2 regions of the Vibrio ostreae genome follow, and region 2 is predicted to be linked to the other one. Evidence: predicted binding sites of a transcription regulator. Region 2 holds the regulator's gene; the other holds the start of a gene.
The links. Region 2 encodes MetJ, which represses methionine synthesis genes. Its sites were predicted from a motif close to TTAGACNTNTANANGTCTAA; they were not measured.
Positions count from the first base shown of each region.

Region 1: KNV97_RS00595 (MetQ/NlpA family ABC transporter substrate-binding protein) is a predicted target of MetJ. The motif match lies at 1,338-1,357, and genes of this name have one in related genera.

Region 1 covers NZ_CP076642.1:126,753-134,945, reverse strand. Annotated here, with positions in the region: gene KNV97_RS00600 (YdcH family protein) at 63-302, opposite strand; gene KNV97_RS00595 (MetQ/NlpA family ABC transporter substrate-binding protein) at 502-1,305, opposite strand; gene KNV97_RS00590 (glutamine amidotransferase) at 1,546-2,295, shown strand; gene KNV97_RS00585 (SDR family oxidoreductase) at 2,400-3,158, opposite strand; gene mmsB (3-hydroxyisobutyrate dehydrogenase) at 3,186-4,088, opposite strand; gene KNV97_RS00575 (enoyl-CoA hydratase/isomerase family protein) at 4,085-5,242, opposite strand; gene KNV97_RS00570 (enoyl-CoA hydratase) at 5,276-6,070, opposite strand; gene KNV97_RS00565 (acyl-CoA dehydrogenase family protein) at 6,098-7,252, opposite strand; partial or broken gene KNV97_RS00560 (CoA-acylating methylmalonate-semialdehyde dehydrogenase) at 7,384-8,193, opposite strand, start outside.
Region 2 covers NZ_CP076643.1:2,992,760-3,000,952, forward strand. Annotated here, with positions in the region: gene KNV97_RS19905 (bifunctional aspartate kinase/homoserine dehydrogenase II) at 1-2,268, opposite strand, end outside; gene KNV97_RS19910 (O-succinylhomoserine (thiol)-lyase) at 2,268-3,434, opposite strand; gene metJ (met regulon transcriptional regulator MetJ) at 3,763-4,080, shown strand; gene KNV97_RS19920 (malic enzyme-like NAD(P)-binding protein) at 4,234-5,511, opposite strand; gene rpmE (50S ribosomal protein L31) at 5,748-5,966, opposite strand; gene priA (primosomal protein N') at 6,319-8,193, shown strand, end outside.

The sequences.
Region 1 (8,193 bases), on a different replicon from region 2:
CCATAGGGTGGCTGTTTGGCGGGCTGGTATTGTGGTTACCAACCGATGATTGTCGCCGGGTTTCAGACGTTCATGATTCGGGAATGGAGCCAATCTTTCAGCTCTGCCCGGTTGAGCTTCATCGAATTCATGTTGTGATCATCAATCGGTGCACCTCGCAGTTCTAACTTTCTAATTTCTCTGTCTAGTGCATCGTAATTTGACGCATTTTCTGCAAACGTATCATCGCTCGCGCTTAACTGGGAAATGGTGTCCATATGTTCTGGATACTCATGCGCTAAAGAGTGATTTTCGCCTAGCATAGAAACCTCGTTAAGTTGGTTGGTCACACAAATAAGGTGCGCACTTTTTGAGCCGCACAATAGTAAATGTAGCAGCCTGTAACCATGACTCAAGTCAGCATTTTTCAGGTTTCGTCATTCTGAGATCCATTTCCCAGACCGGGAAAAATAAAAAACCGCTATGGATAACCACAGCGGTTGAGTTGTCAGCCCTAACTCCTTAAAAAGCGGGCTCAATTGTGCCTTTAAAGGCTTGCTGCATATATTCACGGATGCCTTCAGACTGATAAATCTGGACGAACTTTTTATAATCTTCGTTGTCTTTGTCCTGCTCGCGCGCCGCAATTACCATCACCGCCAGAGGTGCCTGCTTGGATTCCAGATAAATCCCCTGCTTTTTCGGATCCAGCCCGGCTGACATGACATAGTTCATCGTAATTGCCGCAGCATCGACATCATCCAGAGTGCGTGGCAACTGAGCGGCATCCACTTCAACAAACTGAAAGTCCTTCGGATTCTCAACCACATCGTTCAGAGTCGCCTTAAATCCAGCCCCTTCACGTAAGGTAATCAGGTTGCTATCAGCAAACAGCAACAAACCACGTCCGCCATTGGTCGGATCATTTGGAATCGCAATGCGGGCGCCTTGTGGTAACTCATCCAGCGAGTGGTACTTATTAGAATATACTCCCATTCGCATCAGGATTGACTGACCAATTGAGACCAGGTGGGAATCGTGGCTGCTGTTGTAGTTATCGAGAAAAGGCTGATGCTGGTAACTGTTGAGATCAATGCTGCCATCTTCCAGCGCCGCATTCGGCGTAATGTAGTCAGAAAATTCGACCACTTTAACGTTTAAGCCCTGCTTCGCCGCTTCTTTGGCGACCGCTTCAGCGACCTGAGCATGAGGACCAACGGTTGCACCCACTTTTATTTCAGTATGTTCTTTCTGACCACAGGCCGCCAAACCTGCTACCAATGCCGCAGCCAGTGCCCATTGACCGACTCGCTTAAGTCCTTTCATTACTCTCTCCGTATGCTGTAGGTTACAGACGTTTAGCCATCTAAACCTCTATACTACGCGGGCCATTTTTTTATGCAAGCGCAATCTTTCTTTCTCAACGCTTCAATCATTGCTCCCTCTTTTGCCCAATTTTGGTGCTGGTTCACATCTTATGACGCAACAAATTCTCGTTGCAGTGAGGAGAATATTTCTCTAGATTGAAATTATGTTCAAGGATGAATATGAATCACAAGGAGCGCCATGAAAAAGTTATTAATCGTTAATGTGGGATTGCCACCTAAACCACAATTAGATACGTTCGGTAAATTTGAGCAATGGGCTAAAAACGTCATTGAGGCACATCGCCATCCGATACCGGCCAATCAGGCGGCCATAATTGAGTTTCACGACGGTATTAATCAACCACTGCCACACTCCGACCATCTGGCAGGCGTGATCATCATGGGCTCTTTGGCGATGGCGTCTGACAAAGAAGACTGGATGCTGCGCCTGTCACGGGAAATCGTGGATCTGGTTGAACGTAGTATTCCGCTGCTCGGGATCTGTTTTGGTCACCAACTGATTGCTCAGGCGTTAGGCGGCAAAGTCGGTTACCATCCAAACGGACTGGAAATCGGTACGATAGCCATCAACAAACAGCCGGATGCAGCGCAGGATCCTATCTTTAGCGATCTGCCAGCACAGTTCGACGCGCAGGCGGTCCATTATCAATCGGTACTGTCCTTACCTGAAAATGCCGTCCATCTGGCAAGCAGCGACTTTGAACCTCATCATGCCTATCGGGTCGGTGAATGTTGCTGGGGCGTGCAATTCCACCCGGAGTTTACCCCGCAAGTAATGAAGCTGTCGTTAGCCGGCTTGCAGCATGAATTACCTGATGATTATGAACGCAAGCAAGCGGCAGTGAAAGAGACCCATCATGCCAGACAGGTGCTGGTGAACTTTGCTGGCCTGGTCGAACAGCAAAATCAGTCACTGGGCGCGGCCTAATACTGCAAAAGATAAGCTGCGACAAAAAGGCAAGCCGTGATAAAAAAAGCGTCAGTGGATTCACTGACGCTTTTTGATACCTCAACGGTATTGCACAATAAAAATCACATGCGCAGGCCACCGTCCACTTCCAGCACCCGGCCAGTAAAGTAGTCATTCTGCAGTATATATTTCACCGCCTGGGCAATTTCGACCGGCTCTCCCATCCGCCCTAAAGGCACCATTTCTTTAAGACGTTCTACCGCCTCTGGTTTCATCTGGTCTGCCATCGCAGTATGAACGATACCTGGAGCGATCGCGGCAGCCCGAATACCATAGCGAGCCAGCTCTTTCGCCCAGCAGGTCGCCATTGTTGCGACAGCAGCTTTAGAAGCTGAATAATTCGTCTGGCCCATGTTGCCGGCCCGCGAGACACTGGAGATATTGATGATCACCCCTTTACTGCTGGTTTCGATCATTTTCACTGCCGCTTCGCGTCCACACAGAAAGGTTCCGGTAACGTTCACGTTCATCACACTATCAAACTGCTCGAGTGACATTTTACTGACCACGCCATCTTTCACTTTGACCAGCAGACCATCCCGCAATATGCCGGCGTTATTAATCAAACCGTCTAGCTGGCCAAAATCAACCACAATGTCGTGAAATGCGTCGACTACCTGCGCTTCATTGGTGACATCCGCTACATAATAAATCGCTTTAGCACTGAGCATATGACACTGCCTCTGAGTGTCTATCAAAGCCGCTTCATTAGTATCGATTAAGGCGAGATCAGCCCCCGCCTGAGCAAGCGTGACCGCCATCATCTGCCCCAGCCCCTGGCCTGCACCCGTAATTGCTATCACACTCTCTTTGAGATTCATTTGCAGCCTCCTGTTGATCTCTGCCTGTCAGCCCCGGGAACGATAGAACTCAAACAGACTGGAAAAATCCCGTTCCTGGTTGCCATTCGCATTGTGATAGGCATAAAGATTACGTGCCAGCGAACCCATCGGAATCGATGACTGGCTTTTCAGAGCGGCATCAATACCCAGACCAAGATCCTTTTGCATCAACTGACTCATAAAGCCCGGTTTGTAATCATGGCTGGCTGGCACATTTTCCATTACACCGGGACACGGATTATATAATTCCAGGGCCCAGTTTCTGCCTGAACTTTGCAGCATAATGTTAGACAACACTTCAGGATCAAGTCCGTTGTCGATGCCTAAATTGAGAGCTTCACACGTTCCGGACATCAAAATACCCAACATCAGGTTATTGCATATTTTCGCCATCTGGCCGTCACCGGCTTTACCAGCATGGAAAATGTTTTTCCCCATGTGTTGCAGAACCTGCCGGGCTTGTTTAAATGCCGTATCTGTCCCGCCGACAATAAAGGTCAGCGTTCCGGCCTGAGCCCCTGCCACGCCACCCGATACCGGCGCATCCACAAAATCCAGCTGTTTATTGGTTGCCTGCTCGGCAACAATCCGTGCCGACTCAGGGTCTATGGTGGAAGAATCAATCAGAAACGTGCCGGGCTTAACCAGATTCAACAGACCCACCGCCCCGGAATGATCGCCCAGATACACCGCCCGGACATGCACGCCGGCAGGCAGCATCGTAATCACCGTATCAGCGCCCTGAACCACTTCCTCAACAGAATCAGCCACCTTAGCACCCAGCGGTTGCAGCCGTTTCACAGCTTCGCGATTGAGATCAAACACCTGCAGGGCGAGGCCTGATTTGATCAAATTTTCTGCCATGGGAGAACCCATGTTACCCAGTCCGATAAACGCTATCGTCTTCATGCCACGCCTCCTTGAGGTGGAATTGACTGATGCACCTGTTCTAAACTTGCCAGTGGATGAATTTCGTCCGGCCATAACGAGGTGAAGAGCTGGTCTATCACCGCATCGTCCACGCTGGCGACACTTTTGAATGTCCAGTGGGGTTCTCCATCTTTATCGATAAGACGTGCCCGGACGCCTTCCTGAAACTCGCCCAACAAACCACTGCGCACCGATAAACTCAGCTCAAGCCTAAAGCAATCGGCCAGACTCAGTTGCTGGCATTGGGTAATCTGGCGGTAACAGATATGGGCCGAGATCGGACTACCAGCCGCAAGGTTACGCCGGGCGGTATCAATCCATTTGTCCTGCCCTTCGATTGCGAGTATCTGTTCGCACACCTGAGTCAGAGTATCGGCTTTAGTTGCCGATTGGATTTTAGCCAGATAAGGCAGTAGCTGGCTACTGACCCCGTCATCACCATCCTTTGCCACCAGTTCATCGAGTACCCGGCTGACCTGTGCCAGGTGATTTCCCTGCCAGTCCAGAGCCTGCAGCACCGACAGCAAAGGCGAACGGTCCTGGTAATGCAGTAAGTAATCGGCCATGCGAATATCAATAGCATCAAAGGCATTGACCGACGCGCCGGTCAGGCCCAGAAACAGGCCAATGCCCGGTGCTAAACGGTTCAGGAACCAGGTGCCACCCACATCAGGATACAGGCCGATACTGATTTCCGGCATGGCCAGACGGCTGCGCGGGGTGACGACCTTGTGACTGCATCCCATGAACAGTCCCATTCCGCCACCCATAACAATCCCATCTCCCCACGCGATGATCGGTTTGGTATAGGTGTGGATCAAATAGTCACACTGGTACTCAAGTGAAAAGTATTCGGTGCAGAACGCCTGAATCTCTTCATCACTTTTATCACGCATGACATTGTGCATAGTGCGGACATCGCCACCAGCACAAAACGCTTTTTCTCCACCACCTTCAAGTAAAATACACACCAGATTATCATCGTGTTGCCACCGTAAAAGCTGGTCAAACAGCAAGGCCAGCATGTTATAACTCAGAGCATTGAGCGAAGCCGGATTGTCTAATGTCGCGACGCCAATTTTATGGACATTATCCCGGCACCTCAGCTCCTGAAAGCTGACACGGTCAGTCATATCTCCTCCTCACATTGATGTTTATCTTCTGACCTAACGGTTTTTCCAGTGCGGTTTGCGTTTTTGCAGAAACGCCTGCACGCCTTCGGTCTGATCTTCAGTATCGAACAGGTTGAGGAAGTATTCGCGTTCTTTGATCAAACCTTGCTGGTGAGTCGCATAACGAGTCTGCTGAATGAGTCGCTTGCAGGCAGCCACGGAAGACGGTGACTGATTTTCCACGTTCTGCGCCATCTCAAGCGCGCAAGTCAGCGCCTGTCCTTTTTCTACCACCTCTTCCACCAAACCTATCTGCCGCCCCTGCTCTGCTGCGATCTGCTCACCACATAAAATCATCCGCTTCGCCCAGCCTTCACCGACCAGAGCGGTAAGATTCTGCGTTCCGCCAGCACAGGGCAGTAAACCGACTTTGGCTTCAGGTAACGCTAAAACAGCTTGCCGCTCTGCAACCCGAATATCGCATGCCAGCGCGACCTCCAGACCACCGCCCATCGCATAGCCGTTAATGGCAGCGATCGACACCCCACGAAACGTACTCAGGGTTTCAAACGCTTCGCCAAACACGCGCGCCATGGTGTGAGCTGTGGCCTTATTGCCATCGGCAAACAGCTTGAGATCAGCTCCGGCCGAGAAAAACTTGTCGCCCTCCCCGGTCAGTACCAGGGCATAAATATCTTTGTCATTATTGAGTGACTCCACCAGCCCTTTCAGTTGCACCAGACTCTGTTCTGTCCAAGTATTGGCAGGCGGGTTGTTCATGGTAACCACCGCTACATGCTGACGTACTTCAACCTCAATGGGCGTTACCGAATTAATGTTTTCAGCCATAATCGCTCCGTAAATTGCTCTTTCCCGCTACCAAATCGCACACCCTTCACTGAGTAACCGCCGCGCGATGATAAGACGCATAATCTCATTGGTCCCTTCCAGGATCTGATGTACACGCACGTCACGAAAATGGCGTTCGAGCGGATATTCACGGATGTAACCATAGCCGCCATATAGTTGCAGCGCCGCATCACACACCTGAAAACCAACGTCGGTAGCAAATCGTTTCGCCATTGCGCAGTAAGTGGTCGCTTCCCTGTCCCCGAGATCCAGTTTACTGGCGGCATAGCGCACCAGTTGGCGCGCCGCTACTAACTCGGTTGCCATATCAGCCAGCTTAAACTGCAGCCCCTGAAACTGAGCCAGTGACTGACCAAACTGTTTGCGCTCCTGCATATACTGTGTGGCCTGATTGAGTGCCTGTTGTGCGGTGCCGACGGAGCAGGTCGCGATGTTAATCCGCCCGCCATCCAGCCCTTTCATGGCGAAGGTAAATCCTTCCCCTTCCTGTCCGAGTAAACCGCTTTCCGGCACCCGGACGTTTTCCAGGGTCACCGCGCGGGTCGGCTGGCTGTTCCAGCCCATTTTGGGTTCTTTGCGTCCGTAACTGATTCCCGGCGTGTCAGCCTGTAGCACAAACGCAGAAATGCCTTTTGCTCCTGCTTCTCCGGTACGCGCCATCACTACCAGTACATCGGTTTCACCAGCACCGGAGATAAAGGTTTTGCTGCCGTTGAGGATATAATGGTCACCTTGCTTGCGCGCTGTGGTGGTGAGTGACGCTGCATCTGAGCCGGCATTTGGCTCAGTCAGACAGTACGAGCCCAGCCATTTGCCATACACCAGTTGCGGACAGAAATAGGCTTTCGCTTCCTGAGTCCCGAAGCTGGCGACCATCCAGGTCACCATGTTATGAATAGTCATAAACGCGGTGGTCGAGGTGCAGCCCATCGCAAGTTGTTCAAACACAATCGACGAGTCAAGGCGACTCAGTCCAAGGCCACAATCTTCTTCAGGCGTATAAAGCGCGAGAAAACCCAACTCTCCGGCATCACGTAACACCTGTTTGGGGAAAAACTGTTCTGCATCCCACTGCGCAGCAAATGGTGCCAGACGTTCACTGGCAAACTGGCGCGCGGTATCGGCAAACGCCCGTTGATCTTCATTCAGTTCAAAGTCCATACTGAGCTCCGTATCTGTCTGTCCGTTTTTGTAGCCTTGCTTTTTCTCTGTTGAGCTCTTGCTCTGTCTTTTGCCTGTTTATGCCTCTGCCTGACAGTCAAGGTTGCCTGCGCTGCAGAGGATTGAGTCACTTATCTGAGATGAATGGTCAGGTTAGGCCCGCCGGGAATATCATCCTCAAACCAGCGCGCGGTGACCGTTTTGGTTTCGGTAAAAAAGCGCACGGCCTGCTTGCCGTAGGCGTGCAAATCCCCGTAGAAACTCCCGCGCCAGCCGGTAAAGGAGAAGAACGGCAGCGGCACCGGGATCGGCACGTTAATCCCGACCTGCCCGACCTGAACTTGATGCTGGAATTTACGCGCAGCACCACCGCTGGCGGTAAAAATCGACGTGCCGTTGCCATAAGGATTGCGATTAATGACAGTAATGGCTTCTTCCAGGCTGTCCGCCTGCATACACACCAGCACCGGACCAAAGATCTCCTCACGATACAGGCTCATCTTGGTCGTCACACCACTAAACAGGGTCGGCCCGACCCAGTTACCCTGCGGCAGCCCATCAACCGTACATTGGCTGCCATCCAGTTCGCACACCGCCCCCTGATGTTTCCCCTGTTCAATCAGGCTCAGCACTCTCTGCTTCGCCTGCGGGCTGATAAGCGGCCCGTAAGCGGCGTGCTCATCATCCCAGCGTCCGGGCCGCATGGCGGCCATCGCCTGTTTAAGATCCGGCAGCCAGTGGCGCGCTTCCCCGACCAGAATGGCAACCGATATCGCCATGCAGCGCTGACCCGCCGCCCCCCACCGAGGCACCCACCAGGTTATTGATGACTTGTTCTTTATTGGCATCCGGCATCACGACCAGATGATTTTTAGCCCCGGCAAACGCCTGCACCCGTTTGAAATGGGCAGTGCCTTGCTGATAGATATATTGCGCCACCT
Region 2 (8,193 bases):
GTTGGCGAGCGGATGCTCTTTATCCAGCGCTTCGACTCCGACCGTGGCTTTGCCGTCTTTTTCCAGACGCGCAACGTAACGCAGCACCTTGTCCTGCTTCTGGGCGCGGGCCAGACGCTCGGCCAGACGCTCGTTGAGCAACTGGCTGCGATCCAGGAAATCATCCAGCGACAAATCCTGCAGTTCGGCCGGCACCAGTGACTCGACTTTGACGCTGTCCGGTTCGATGTCCAGGCCAGATTCGCGCGCCAGAATCACCAGTTTGCGCATCACGTCTGAGCCGTCTAGGTCATGACGTGGGTCCGGTTCAGTCAGGCCTTGCTGCCAGGCCAGATCAACCAGTTCGCTGAACGGCACATTGCCGTCATACTGCTGGAACAACCAGGACAGAGTGCCGGAGAAAATGCCCGACAGGGCGGTGATTTCGTCGCCGCTCTCACGCAGGTCACGGACCGTGTGGTTAATCGGCAGGCCGGCACCTACTGTGGCGTTGTATAGCCAGTGACGGCTGATCTTGGCGAAGGCATCTTTAACCTGGTAGTAGTAATCTCCTGCAGCCGAGCCTGCCACTTTGTTGGCAGAGATCAGGTGCATGCCCTGTTCGGCGATTTGCGGATACAGGCTGGCAACGTCGGCGCTGGCGGTGACATCGAGCACAATCACTTCATCAAAGCCCTGGATGGCGCCCAACTGTTTAAGCCAGGTATGGCCGTCATTAGGCTGCGCTTCATCGGCGTAGCTGCTCAGTACTGAGGCTGCATCAATACCCTGCGGTTTAAACAGATACGCCTGGCTGTCGATCACGGCCACCAGCTCGAAGTGCATGCCGTAGCGTTTTTCCAGATCGTCTTTTTGTTCAGCGAACAGTTTCAGCCAGCTTGAGCCGATGTTGCCCTTGCCGCACAGCGCCAGTCCGACCCGTTTCTGGGCCTGGAACAACTGGGTATGCAGACCGGTCACCAGAGGATTCACATCACACTGACGCAGTACCGCAACCAGGCTCAGCTCGGATTCGGCTTCGCTGATAAATTCGACCGGCGCATTTTTCAGCTGCTGGAAAAAGCCGTAGCTGTGCTGGGCATTTTTGGTGACACCTGCGCCGACAGCGCCGACCAGAGCGAAGCCTTCCTTGAGGCGAATCTCGGCTTCAATCGCCACATCCTGCAGCAAGGAAAGCGCGCCGGAAGCGATCTCTGTGGTGTAAGCCAGACGCAGGCAGTGCTGATCGGCCTGCAGCTCAAACGCCAGCGGCTCGAGCTGAGCGCGTTTGAGTTTTTCCAGCACTTCGGCCTGAGCACGGGCAAAGTCGTGACCCTGGCCAAAGGCCAGTTCCAGCAGCAGCACTTCATCGAGTGACGTGATGATTTTGGCGCCGCGACCAGAGGCCAGCACACGTTCAATCCGGGTCGACCCCGACTCAGGCTGGTAGCTGCAACGCAGCTGCAGCTCCATCGCGCTCTGTGCGACGGGTTGTAAGGTGCGGCTGTGCAGCACAGGAGCGGCCAGACGGGCCAGTTCATTGGCTTCATCCAGGCGCAGCAGTGGCAGCAGACAGGCCTCCGACACCAGACGCGGGTCAGCGCTGTACACGCCGGCCACATCACTCCAGATGGTGACGCGTTCGGCATCGGCCAGGGCACCGATCACGGTGGCTGAGTAGTCAGAACCGTTGCGGCCGAGCAATACGGTTTCGCCTTGCTCGTTGCGGGCCATAAAGCCGGTGATGATCACCCGGTGATGAGCATGCTGGGCCAGGACTGCTTTCAGTAACGGGTAAGAGCGGGCGCGATCGACTTCCGGCTGAGTGCCGGTTTCGGCGCGCAGAAACGCACGTGCGTCCTGAGCCACTGCCGGCAATTTTTGCTGGTTAAGCAGCGCTGCCAGCAGGCGGGCAGACCAGAGTTCGCCGTGGCCGAGAACCGCGGCTTGCTGCGCTTTGCTCAGTGGTGCGGTCAGTTCTCCCAGTGCGACGAACTCGCCGCTCAGCTCGGTCAGCAGATGGTCTGCGACTTCGCCTTCCAGCAAACCTTCAATCAACTGGACCTGGAACTGGCGCAGGGCCTGCAGCGCTTCGTGCGCGGCGCGGCCATCTTTGTTGAGCGCTTCAAGAAATTCAATCAGGCGGTTGGTGGTTTTACCGGCGGCAGACACCACCACCAGATCGTCGGCCTGAGAGTAGTCACGCAGAATGTGCGCGACCCGTTGATAACATTCCGGATCCGCAAGGCTGCTACCACCAAATTTATGCAGCTGACGTGAAACCGACATTAAAAGGCCTCCTTGGCTTTGGTGAAGGCCTGGTCGAGGTCGGCAATCAGATCGCTCGCATCTTCCAGACCCACCGACAGGCGCAGCAACTGCTGAGAGACGCCGGCTTCGGCCAGCGCTTCTTCGCCCATCGCGCGGTGAGTCATGCTGGCCGGATGACATACCAGGCTTTCCACGCCGCCCAGCGATTCGGCCAGTGAGAACAGCTGCAGTTCACCGACAAAATATTTCAGCTGCTCGAATGAACCGCCGAATTCAAAGCTCAGCATGGAACCAAAGCCAAGCTGCTGTTTCTTGGCGATGTCATGACCCGGATGATTTGGCAGGCTAGGGTGGTAAATCACTTTGACCAGCTCCTGGTTTTGCAGGTAAGCGAGGATTTGCTGCGAGCTCTCTTCATGCACGCGCATACGGGCCCCCAGGGTGCGCAGGCCACGCAAAGTCATGTAGCTGTCAAACGGCGTGCCGGTGGCGCCGATGCAGTTACCCCACCATGCCAGCTCGGTGGCGTGTTCGGCGTCTTTACTGATGATCACACCGCCAATCACATCCGAGTGACCATTGAGGTATTTAGTGGTCGAGTGCACCACGAAGTCGGCACCAAGCAGCAGAGGCTTTTGGTACACAGGGGTCAAAAAGGTATTGTCGACCGCTACCAGAGCACCGACCGCTTGCGCCTGCTGACAGATTTTCTCAATATCCACCACTCGTACCAGCGGGTTAGACGGCGTTTCCAGCAGCACCAGCTTTGGCTTCTGGGCAAAAGCTGCGGCCATTGCCGCGTCGTCAGACTGGTCAACAAACAGCACTTTGAAATCGCCTTTCTTGGCGCGGGTGTTGAACAGACGGTAAGTACCGCCATAGCAGTCATGTGGTGCGATAATGATTTCGCCCGGCGACAGGAATGCCGAGACCCACAGGTTCAGTGCTGATGTGCCGCAGTTGGTGACCACGGCATCCGCACCGGATTCCAGTTCAGACAGGGCTTGTTCTAGCAGGCCACGGTTCGGGTTGCCGGAGCGGGTGTAGTCGTATTTTGGCACTTCACCAAATGCAGGAAAGCCATAGTTGGTTGAGAGATAAATGGGTGGAACAACGGCGTGGTACTGGGTGTCAGATTCAATACCGGTGCGAACCGCGATGGTGGCTGGCTTGCGATTGGTCATGAGCGTTTCCTTTCCTGTCTGGTGTTTCCTGAATGGTTGATTCCCTGAGCTCTGTCACCGAGCGAATCGGGCTACAGAGCGGGCAATGGTAAGCATTGGCATAGCTGCTATTGGGATTTCAAACAATTCCGGGCGATGTGTAAATCCAATTCCGGGGTGAGCGGTGAAGCAAATGTTCACTCCGGTGAATAACATCACACTTTACTGCTCAAAAAAGAAGACGTCAACACTTCTAGACGTCTATATGTCTTTGCTTATGGCAGTAAATCCCGCTAAAATTGAGGTCTTTGAAAAACTCAACTCGAATTCAAATTTACGAAGGTGCGCAATGGCAGACTGGAACGGCGAATATATTAGCCCGTACGCGGAACATGGGAAGAAGAACGAGCAGGTCAAAAAGATCACTGTCTCGATTCCGCTTAAGGTACTTAAAGTGCTGACGGATGAACGTACTCGTCGACAGATCAATAATTTACGTCATGCCACTAACAGTGAACTGCTGTGTGAAGCGTTTCTGCATGCTTACACCGGTCAGCCGCTGCCAACCGACGAAGACCTGCGTAAAGACCGTCCGGATGATATTCCGACCGAGGCCAAAGCGCTGATGACGGCGATGGGTATCGAGTTTGAGGCATACGACGACTAAGTCGCTGTGCACCGCATCAGCATAAAAAAACCCTGGTTACTGACCAGGGTTTTTGCATTGTTAGCTCTCAGATCATTTTTAAGCATCAGGGCATTGTTAACCCGCAAGGATCAACGCTTCCGTCACCGGAGTGTTTATCCGGCATGCTGCTTACTAATCTTGCATATAGTTATGCGGCATCTCGATCCGTGCGACACCAGAGTCAACCGCAGCTTGTGCGACTGCCTTAGCCACGCGGGGCAGCAGGCGTGGATCCATGGGCTTAGGAATAATGTATTGATGACCGTAGGTCAGGCTGTCACTGCCTGCGGCTTGTAGTACGGCTGCCGGCACCTCTTCTTTCGCCAGTTGACGAATCGCTTCGACCGCCGCCAGTTTCATCTCATCATTGATTTCGCTGGCACGTACATCCAGCGCGCCGCGGAAGATGAACGGGAAACACAGCACGTTGTTGACCTGGTTCGGGTAGTCACTGCGTCCGGTGCCCATGATCAGGTCGTCACGCACCGCGTGAGCCAGCTCAGGTTTGATTTCCGGATCCGGGTTAGAGCAGGCGAACACCACAGGCTTGTCAGCCATCAGCTTCAGCGCGTCGGCGGACAGCAGGTTCGGGCCTGATACACCCAGGAACAGATCCGCGCCGGCAATCACATCTTCCAGGGTGCGTTTGTCGGTGTTGTTGGCAAACAGTTGCTTGTACTGGTTCAGATCGTCACGACGGGTGTGGATGACACCTTTACGGTCGAGCATGTAAATCTTCTCACGCATCGCACCGCACTTAATCAGCAGTTCCATACACGCTACCGCTGCGGCACCCGCACCCAGACAGACAATCACACACTCAGACAGTTCTTTGCCTTGCAGTTCAATCGCGTTCAGCATGCCTGCTGCGGTCACGATCGCCGTGCCGTGCTGGTCATCGTGGAACACTGGCACGTCACAACGTTCAATCAGGCGACGCTCGATCTCAAAACAGTCCGGCGCTTTGATGTCTTCCAGGTTGATACCGCCAAAGGTGTCAGCGATGTTAGCGACGGTGTCGATAAACTCATCGATGGTGCGGTGTTTTACTTCAATATCAATGGAGTCGAGGCCGGCAAAACGTTTGAACAGCAGCGCTTTACCTTCCATGACCGGTTTAGAGGCCATTGGCCCCAGGTTACCCAGGCCAAGGATTGCGGTACCGTTTGAGATCACCGCCACTGTGTTGCCTTTGGCGGTGTATTTGTAAACGTTATCGACATTCTGAGCGATTTCACGTACCGGTTCTGCCACGCCCGGGCTGTAAGCTAACGCCAGATCAGTGGCTGAGTCAGCCGGTTTGGTGATCGAGACCGCGATTTTACCCGGGGTCGGCTGCGCGTGGTAATCCAGAGCACGTTGGCGGAAGGCTTCTTCCGCGCTTAATTGTTGACGATTGTCGTCGGACATAGGGGAGGTTCTCTTATTATTTTTGGAAAAGGGGCGCACATTTTAGTTGATGCCTGAAATAGTGACTAGGCAGGGGTGCTGTATAATCGTACAAAATGCGTGAGTTTTTGGCTGATAAGACCAGCTGTTTTGTGATCAGGGTAGACTTTAGTCGTAGAGCGGGGGGACGGGCAGATGGCAGGCATCAAAAAAGGACGCCGTAGCGTCCTTTTTGAAATCTTCGCGTAAAGTAAAAATTACTTCTTGCTTGACAGTGCGCCGAAACGCTTGTTGAAGCGATCAACACGGCCGCCAGTGTCAACAACACGTTGCTTACCAGTGTAGAATGGGTGGCACTTGTCACATACGTCCAGGTGCATTTCTTCTTTACCTAGAGTAGATTTGAAAACGAAAGTGTTGCCGCAAGAGCAGCTTGCATTTACTTCTTTGTATTCTGGGTGGATACCAGCTTTCATGGGATAACCTCAAAAATTGGGCCGTGTCGCCATCCGAGTCTGAGCCGGACACCACACGTAACGTTAATAATACGATTGCCATGGTCACAGCAAACTGCTGAGGACCATTAAGGCGCGATATAGTAATGAATCTGCTAGCCCGGATCAACCGATTTCGGCGTTATTTTAGCCAGCCATAGCAAACAGCCGCTCAGAGCATGACGGGTTGGCGGTGCCAACGGCCAGACCCGATGCCCGAACTGCTGCCGGCGTGCCGCATACGGCCTTTTGCCCGCCATGTGCGGGTCGAATTTATGCCCGTCTTCCAGTAGACTGTGGCGTCCTTAACTGACTTAATTGCTGACGGATTGTTATGCGCCCAACTATTGCTCGCGTTGCCCTGCCGGTGCCGCTTGATAAGCAATTTGATTACCTGATTCCCGGCCACCTGTTTCCGATTATCGGCGGCCGCGTTTCTGTGCCGTTCGGGCGCCAGACTCTGGTCGGCATTGTGACTGCACTGGTGCAGGAGTCCGAGTTTCCGCGTGAGCAGCTCAAAGCGCTCAAGGCCGTGCTCGATACCCAACCAGTCTGGCCGGATAAACTGTATCACCTGCTGCAGTGGTGCAGTCAGTTTTATCAGCATCCACTTGGCGAGACCCTGGCTAATGCTCTGCCGGGAGCGCTGCGTAAAGGTAAAGCGGCTGATTTTGCCAGCAGTAAAGAGTGGCTCATTACTGCCGCCGGGCGCGATCAGCTGATGCAGGGCTTTGGCCGTGCGATTAAACAGGCCAAGGTGATGAATCTGGTCGCTTCTGGCCCGGTCCCTCATCAGGTGATGCTGGATGAGGAAGTGTCGAGTACGACACTCAACACCCTGCAGGACAAAGGCTGGATTGAAGTCAGTGAACAGCGTCCGCAGTTCCGGCCTTGGCCGGCAGAGCCGGAAGCCGCGGTCGATAAGCCCAAGTTGAACTCTGAGCAGGCCATCGCAATTGCAACGGTCAACCATCAGCCGGCATTCGGCTGTTATCTGCTGCAGGGCGTAACAGGCTCGGGTAAAACTGAAGTCTACCTTAATCTTATCAAGCCGGTGCTGGCACAAGGCCGCCAGGCGCTGGTGCTGGTGCCGGAAATTGGCCTGACGCCGCAAACCATTAACCGTTTTCGTAAACGGTTTAATGTCCCGGTTGAGGTGATTCACTCTGGTCTCAATGAAACCGAACGTCTCAATGCCTGGCTGGCCGCGCGCGACAAAGTAGCCGGTATCGTGATTGGTACCCGTTCCGCGCTGCTGACCCCGTTTGCCGATCTCGGCATTATCATTGTCGACGAAGAGCATGACTCTTCGTATAAACAGCAGGACAGCCTGCGCTACCACGCACGCGATGTGGCGGTGATGCGTGCCAATCTGGAGCAGATCCCGATTGTGCTCGGCAGTGCCACCCCGGCGCTGGAAACGCTGCATAATGCCCTGAGCGGTAAATACCATCATCTGCATCTGACCCAGCGTGCCGGAACGGCGCGCCCGACCACCAACCGGGTGCTGGATGTCAAAGGCCTGTATCTGGAAAGCGGTTTGTCCGCGCCGTTGATTGCGGAAATGCGCCGCCATTTATCGCAGGGCAATCAGGTGCTGCTGTTCCTCAACCGGCGTGGCTTTTCTCCGGCGCTGATGTGTCACGAATGTGGCTGGATCGCCGATTGTCAGCGTTGTGATGCTTATTATACCTACCATCAGTACAGTAACGAGATTCGCTGCCACCACTGCGGCTCACAGCGTCCGGTGATCCACCAGTGTCAGGGGTGTGGCTCGACGCATCTGGTCACGGTCGGGGTCGGCACCGAGCAGCTCGAGGCGCAACTGGGGGAACTGTTTCCGGACTTCAAGACGATTCGGATTGACCGTGACAGTACCCGGCGCAAAGGCAGTCTGGAATCAGCGCTGCAAGCGATCCGCAATAACGAATATCAGATTTTGATCGGCACCCAGATGCTGGCCAAAGGCCACCATTTCCCCGATGTAACTCTGGTGGCGCTGCTGGATGTGGATGGCTCATTATACAGCAGTGATTTTCGCGCCTCTGAACGTCTGGCTCAGTTGTTTATCCAGGTGGCGGGCCGGGCCGGGCGGGCGAGTAAGCCGGGCGAAGTGGTGCTGCAGACCCACCATCCAGAGCATACCTTGTTGCAGGCGCTGCTCAACAAGGATTACCACCATTTTGCTGAAACCGCACTGGCGGAGCGC